One region of the Terrabacter sp. GCM10028922 genome, then DNA from elsewhere that is predicted to be linked to it. Evidence: riboswitches for the same ligand, from Rfam matches in the RefSeq annotation. Region 1 holds a riboswitch; each other region holds the start of a gene.
What was found. A riboswitch is a leader RNA that binds a small molecule or an ion and turns the genes downstream of it on or off. The one in region 1 is predicted to bind S-adenosylmethionine.
Positions count from the first base shown of each region.

Region 2: linked by a shared signal. The riboswitch ahead of ACFQU3_RS01705 (aminotransferase class V-fold PLP-dependent enzyme) and the one ahead of ACFQU3_RS05150 (bifunctional o-acetylhomoserine/o-acetylserine sulfhydrylase) in region 1 are both predicted to bind S-adenosylmethionine.
Region 3: linked by a shared signal. The riboswitch ahead of ACFQU3_RS07145 (homoserine O-acetyltransferase) and the one ahead of ACFQU3_RS05150 (bifunctional o-acetylhomoserine/o-acetylserine sulfhydrylase) in region 1 are both predicted to bind S-adenosylmethionine.

Region 1 covers NZ_JBHTFG010000006.1:54,483-56,739, reverse strand. Annotated here, with positions in the region: gene ACFQU3_RS05155 (acyl-CoA dehydrogenase family protein) at 1-813, opposite strand, end outside; SAM riboswitch class IV at 956-1,075, shown strand; gene ACFQU3_RS05150 (bifunctional o-acetylhomoserine/o-acetylserine sulfhydrylase) at 1,171-2,257, shown strand, end outside.
Region 2 covers NZ_JBHTFG010000002.1:66,824-69,080, reverse strand. Annotated here, with positions in the region: gene ACFQU3_RS01710 (DNA translocase FtsK 4TM domain-containing protein) at 1-715, opposite strand, end outside; SAM riboswitch class IV at 893-1,019, shown strand; gene ACFQU3_RS01705 (aminotransferase class V-fold PLP-dependent enzyme) at 1,057-2,257, shown strand, end outside.
Region 3 covers NZ_JBHTFG010000006.1:496,454-498,710, forward strand. Annotated here, with positions in the region: gene ACFQU3_RS07140 (DUF4192 family protein) at 1-971, shown strand, start outside; SAM riboswitch class IV at 1,181-1,296, shown strand; gene ACFQU3_RS07145 (homoserine O-acetyltransferase) at 1,312-2,257, shown strand, end outside.

The DNA.
Region 1 (2,257 bases):
GTACGCGATGGCCTGGTCGAGCGCGCCCTGGGCGATCCCGACGGCCTGGGCGCCGATGGTGACACGGGTGTGGTCGAGGGTGCGCAGCGCGAGCTTGAGCCCGTCGCCGACCTGCCCCACGACGCGGTCACCGGGGATGCGGACGTTGTCGAAGTGCAGCTCGCGGGTGGGGCTTCCCTTGATCCCGAGCTTGCGCTCCTTCTCACCGAAGGTGAACCCCTCGTCAGACCTCTCGACGACGAATGCCGTGACGTTGCCGCCGCGGGGACCGTCGGGATCGGTGACCGCGAGGACCGTGTAGTACTCGGACACACCGGCGTTCGTGATCCACGACTTCTGCCCGGACAGGACCCAGTCGTCACCGTCCTGGCGCGCGCGGCACTTCATCGACGCGGTGTCGGAGCCGGCCTCGCGCTCGGACAGGCCGTAGGAGAAGGTCGTCTCCCCCTTGGCCAGCGGCGGGAGGTAGCGCTGCTTGAGAGCATCGCTGCCGTCGAGGATGAGCGGCAGCGAGCCCAGCTTGTTGACGGCCGGGATGAGGGAGGCGGAGGCGTCGACGCGCGCCACCTCCTCGATGACGATGCACGTCGCGAGGGCGTCGGCCCCGACCCCGTCGTACTCCTCGGGGACGTGGGGCGCGAAGAAGTCGGAGGCGACGAGGGCGTCGTGCGCCTCCTGGGGGTAGCGCGCCTCTTCGTCGACGGCGGCGGCATACGGCGCGATCTTGTCCTCGGCGACCGCGCGTACGGCGCCTCTCAGGGCCTCGTGGTCCTCGCTGGTCCGGAACAGGTCGAAGTCGGAATTCGTGCTCACGAGCGCGATCCTACTCGCGAGTTCGGAATAGTAGGACGTCCTAGTGATCGACGCCACGGGGCACTCGGCGCCGAGCCTTCCGCGTCCACGATGAGGACAGGCGCTCCCACCAGCCGGACAGCCATACGTAGACTCGCCGACAGGTCATGAGTGCCAGCGCTTGGCCCCGGCTCGCTGGCCGGCAACCCTCCCACCGCGGCGGGGTGCCCCGGGTGAGGACCTGGCCCGTCGTCGCCACCCGGCGCGCGGGCAAGCGCGGAGACTCCTTTTCCGCACCGACTCGTCGGTGCACCGGGCCACGTCGACGAGGTTGTCGGGGCCCGGTCATCGACACGACCCAGGAAGAGCAGGACGTCGATGACCCAGCCCCACTGGTCCTTCGAGACCAAGCAGATCCACGCCGGACAGAGCGCAGACAGTGCGACGGGCGCTCGTGCGCTGCCGATCTACCAGACGACGAGCTACGTCTTCAACGACACCGACCATGCCGCAAACCTGTTCGGGCTCAAGGAGTTCGGCAACATCTACACCCGCCTCATGAACCCGACGACCGACGTCGTCGAACAGCGCATCGCGGCGCTCGAGGGCGGCGTCGGTGCGCTCCTCGTCGCGTCAGGACAGGCCGCCGAGACGCTGGCGGTCCTCAACATCGCCGAGGCTGGCGACCATGTCGTCGTCTCGCCGAGCCTCTACGGCGGCACCTTCAACCTCTTCAAGCACACGCTGCCGAAGTTCGGCATCGAGGTCGGATTCGTCGAGGACCCGACGTCGATCGACTCGTGGCGGGTCGCGATCAGGCCGAACACCAAGCTGCTGTTCGGCGAGACGATCGCCAACCCCAAGTCGGAGATCCTCGACATCGAGGCCGTCGCTGCGCTTGCCCACGAGCACGGCGTGCCGCTCGTCGTGGACAACACGGTCGCGACTCCTTTCCTCATCCGACCGATCGAGTGGGGTGCCGACGTCGTCGTGCACTCGGCGACGAAGTACCTCGGCGGGCACGGCACCTCGATCGCCGGCGTCATCGTGGACTCGGGCGCCTTCGACTACGGCAAGGACCCCGAGAAGTTCCCGAACTACAACACGCCCGAGGAGAGCTACCACGGGCTCGTCTTCGCACGTGACCTCGGCGTCGGCAGCCCGCTGGGCGCGAACCTCGCCTTCATCCTCAAGGCACGCGTCCAGCTGCTGCGCGACCTGGGGCCGGCGGCCTCGCCGTTCAACGCGTTCCTCATCGCGCAGGGCCTCGAGACGCTGTCGTTGCGCATCGAGCGCCACATCGAGAACGCCCACCGGGTCGCGGCCTACCTCCAGGGGCACGAGCAGGTCGAGCACGTCGTCTGGGCGTCCCTGCCCGACAGCCCGTTCCACGACCTTGCGGAGAAGTACACCCCGCGCGGGGCAGGTGCGGTGCTCTCCTTCGAGATCGTGGGCGGCCTCGAGG
Region 2 (2,257 bases), on a different contig from region 1:
TGATGACGAGCAGGCCGAAGAGGCCGAGCAGGACGAGGAGGGCGAGCGCGCCGTACGTCGAGACGGCCGCCGCGAGGGGGCTCGAGGCGAGGAAGCCGAGGATGCCGCCCGCCGCGCGCATGCCGTCGGCGCCGTCGGGTGGGTTCGGGATGCCGTCGGCGAGGTGCGCGAGACCGCAGGCCGCGAAGGTCAGGGCGATGGTGCCGACGACGATGCGGTTGGTCGTCGCCTCGTCCTGCGGGGCCCGCAGCATGCGCAGGCCCAGGGCCAGCAGGACGAGCGGCACGGCATACGCGACGCGTCCGAAGGTGCCGGCGAAGACGGCGTGGACGACCTGCCCGAAGGTGCCGGACACGCCCCACCACTCACGCGCGGCGACGACGACGGCCAGGGCGATGAGGGCGAAGCCGATGCCGTCACGGCGGTGCTCCGGCTCGAGGTCGGCGGCGCTGTGTCCGACACGGCGGACCGCTCCCCCGGCCATGTGGGAGACGCCCATCCACGTGTTGCGCATCGCGTTGAGCGGGAAGGGAAGGCCGCCGTCGCGGGTCTTGGAGGCCGTCTTGGACGCCGGCTTGCGTGCCGCGGGCTTGCGCTGCGCGGGCCGTGTCGAGCGTGCGGCGGGCGGGCGCGACGAGGCACCCCCCGTGGGCGCCTTGGCGCGTGTGGCCGCGGCGGTGCTCGGTCGCTGGCTGCTGGACGGACGTGACCCCATGCTCGCACCGTACGTCAACGCACCCCTGAACTCACGTGTCACACGCGCAACAGCGCCGACCAGCTGCGCCGCCACGCAGCAGGTGGCGGCGTGCTCGTCCTGCCCGCGTCTCAGATCGCGACACCCCCGGACCCTTCGGTGGACAGTTCCGCTGGACGCGCCCTATCGTCATGGCCAGGTCATGAGTGCCAGTGACAAGCCCCGGCTCGCTGGCCAGCAACCCTCCTCCGCGGTGGGGTGCTCCGGGTGACGACCAGGTCGACCTCGAAACCGCTCATGCGATCGAGGCCGGCAAGCGCGGACCCGCATCCGGTGGGTCCCCAGGACCCAGGAGCAGTGTCATGTCGGTTCTTCCCACCACGTCCCTCTGCGGCGGCGCGCCTGCGCCGGTCGTGCGCACCCGCGCCCTGCACGTCGTGCCCGAGGCCCGCGCGCTCCCGGCGGTCGTCGGTGCCGACCTCACCGTGCCGACGCTCCACGGCGAGGTGGGCTACGCCAACCTCGACCACGCGGCCTCGACGCCGGCGCTGGAGACGGTCAAGGCCGCGGTCGACCGCGCGCTCGAGACGTACTCGTCGGTGCACCGTGGCGCGGGCTTCGCCTCTCGTCTCACGAGCGCCTGGTACGAGCAGGCCCGGGCCGAGGTCGCATCCTTCGTGGGGGCACGCGAGGACGACACCGTCGTCTTCACCCGCACGACGACCGACTCGTGGGCGCTGCTGTCCAAGGCCCTGCCGAGCCGCACGACGGTCTTCGTCTTCGGCACGGAGCACCACTCGACGCTCCTGCCGTGGGGCCGCTACCGCACGGTTCGCCTGCCCGTCCCGCAGACCGTCGAGGACGCGTGCGCCCTCCTCGAGGAGGCCCTGGCCGACCATCCGTCGCGCAACCGCCTCGTCGTCATCGCGGCCGCGTCCAACGTGACCGGTGAGGTCTGGCCGGTCGAGCGCTTCGCAGCCCTCGCCCACGAGCACGGCGCCCGGATCGCCGTGGACGCCGCACAGCTCTCCGCGCACCGCACCATCGACCTCGCCGCCTGGGACGCCGACTACGTCGCGTTCTCCGGGCACAAGACGTACGCACCCTACGGTGCGGGCGTCCTCGCGGGCCGGTCCGACTGGCTCGACGCCGGCAACCCCTACCTGCTCGGCGGCGGGGCCACGCGCTCGGTGAGCGAGGAGGGCACGACGTGGGCCACCGGCCCGGCGCGGCACGAGGGCGGCAGCCCCAACGTCATCGGCGCGATCGCCCTCGCCGCCGCGTGCGCGACGATCAGCCGCCATCGCGAGGTCATCGAGGCGCACGAGTCCCGGCTCCTCGAGCGCCTGCAGCAGGGCCTCGGCGAGGTCCCCGGCGTCGAGGTCCTCTCGATCTTCGGTGACGACAGCGACCGCGTCGGCGTCATCGCGTTCACCATCGACGGCTGGGACTCCTCGCTCGTGTCACAGGTGCTCTCGGTCGAGCACGGCATCGGAGTGCGCGACGGCAAGTTCTGCGCTCACCTGCTCGTCGACGAGCTGCTCGAGGACCCGTGGGGCGAGC
Region 3 (2,257 bases), 440 kb from region 1:
CGAGCTACGTGGCGCTCGGCCGCGCGGTGCTGCCCGACCGTGAGGGCCTGGGGGCCCTCGTCGAGCCACTGTCGCCGACCGAGCCGCGCCACGACCTGACGCTGGCCGCGATCGAGGACTGGCAGCGCCGGTATGCGGCCGCCGGGTGTGTCGTCCGCGACCCACGTCAGGAGCCTCGCGCGGGCGCGGGCGCGGGCGCGGCGCCGGCGCAGAGGGATCGGGCCGGGGCCGGCGGCTCGGAGGGCCGCTGCCTGACCGTGCTCGACGGAGGTGACCCGACGGCGCGCCAGTTCCTCGTCAACGACATGCTCCTCGCCTGGGGTGGCGTGCTGCACGGCGACATCGTGGGTTTCGGGATGGAGCACTGGCTGCCCTCGATCGTGGGGCCCCTGCGCGACCTCCAGGTCCGCGACGCGGTCGTCGGGTGGTTGTGTCCCGGGTCGGTGCCGCTCGACGCCTTCCCGGTGGAGCTCGTCGCGATGCTGGAGATCTTCCTGGGGCCTGACCTGCGCGTGCCTGCGGCCGGTGCGCGGCCGCCAGACGAGCCGAACGTGCCCTGGTCAGGTCCCGACGCGGAGCTCGCCCGCATCCTGCGGATCGTGAGCGGGGACGACGACGGGGACGACGACTGGGACGACGACGCCGAGGACGACGGCGACGGCGACGGCGACGGCGGAGACGGTGGCGACTGCGATGTCGACGGCAGGGACGCCGTTGACTGGGGCGACTGGGACGAGGCAGCAGTGCCGCGTCTGATGCTGGCCCGCCTCGAGGAGGTGTGCCGGCTCACGCCTGCGGCTCATGCGGCCCCGCTCCTGTCGGTGGTTGCCTCGCTCGCGTGGTGGATCGGCGACGGGGCCCGGGCCGGGGTCGCCGTCGACCGCGCACTCGCACTCGAGCCGGACCACCGCCTGAGCCAGCTCGTCCGCGAGTCGCTGGACCACGGCATACGGCCCCGTCGGTGCGCGTGAGCGCACACGAGCGTGTGCTCACGCGGCTCGTGGCACGTCTCCCGGTGGGCGAGGCCGTGTGAGCGGGCGCCCCGGCCAGCCGGAGCGGCGGGCGCTCAACCTGCTGTTGTCGCTGGTGTCGCTGGTGTTGCCGTGACCTTGCGTCCCGGGCGTCCATGTCGTGGAACGACCAGCGGTGCCGCGTCAGCGTCTCGCGTATGGTTGGGGCAGGTCATGAGTACCAGTGGCAAGCCCCGGCTCGCTGGTCGGCAACCCTCCTTCGCGGTGGGGTGCCCCGGGTGAGGACCAGGCCACGCCCCGTCCCGGGTGTGAGCAAGCGCGAGCACCGAGGAGTACCCCGATGGCAGTCACCCACCGGACGCACAGCACGCGGCGCCCCGCGCGCCTGGCTACGGCGGGCACCCAGGTCGGTGATGGTCCCACGCCCACTGCTCCTGCCGCCCACGACACCGCCCGTCCGGACGGCGCCTGGCGCGAGGGTGACCCTGTCGGCGACCGGGCGTTCGTCGACATCGGCGACGTCGAGCTCGAGCGGGGCGGGGTGCTGCCCGACGTCCGCATCGCCTACGAGACCTGGGGTCGGCTCAACGAGGCCGGCGACAACGTCATCCTCGTCGAGCACGCCCTGACCGGCGACAGCCACGTCATCGGCGAGGCCGGCGACGGCCACGCGTCACCGGGTTGGTGGAACGCCCTCATCGGGCCGGACAGCCCCGTCGACCCCGAGCGGTGGTTCGTCATCGCCTCCAACGTCCTCGGCGGCTGTCAGGGCAGCACCGGCCCGTCGAGCGTCGCGCCGGACGGCCAGCCGTGGGGCAGCCGCTTCCCCTACGTGACCGTCCGTGACCAGGTCGCCGCCGAGCGGGCCCTGCTCGACCGGCTGGGCATCGACCGCCTCGCCGGCGTGGTCGGTGGCTCGATGGGTGGGATGCGCGCCATCGAGTGGGCCGTCACCTATCCCGATGCCGTGGACCGCTGCATCGTCATCGCATCGACGGCCTACGCGACCGCCGACCAGATCGCGTGGTGCCAGCCTCAGCTGCTCGCCATCCGCCACGACCCCGACTACGTCGGCGGGGACTACTACTCGACCGGCCGGCGGCCGGTGACCGGCCTGGGGCTGGCACGGCGCATCGCGCACGTGACCTACCGCACCGAGAACGAGCTCGCCGACCGCTTCGGGCGTGCTGCCCAGCTGGGCGAGGACCCGCTGCGAGCAGGGGACCGCGGACGGTTCGCCGTCGAGTCCTACCTCGACCACCACGCCGGCAAGCTCGCTCGCCGGT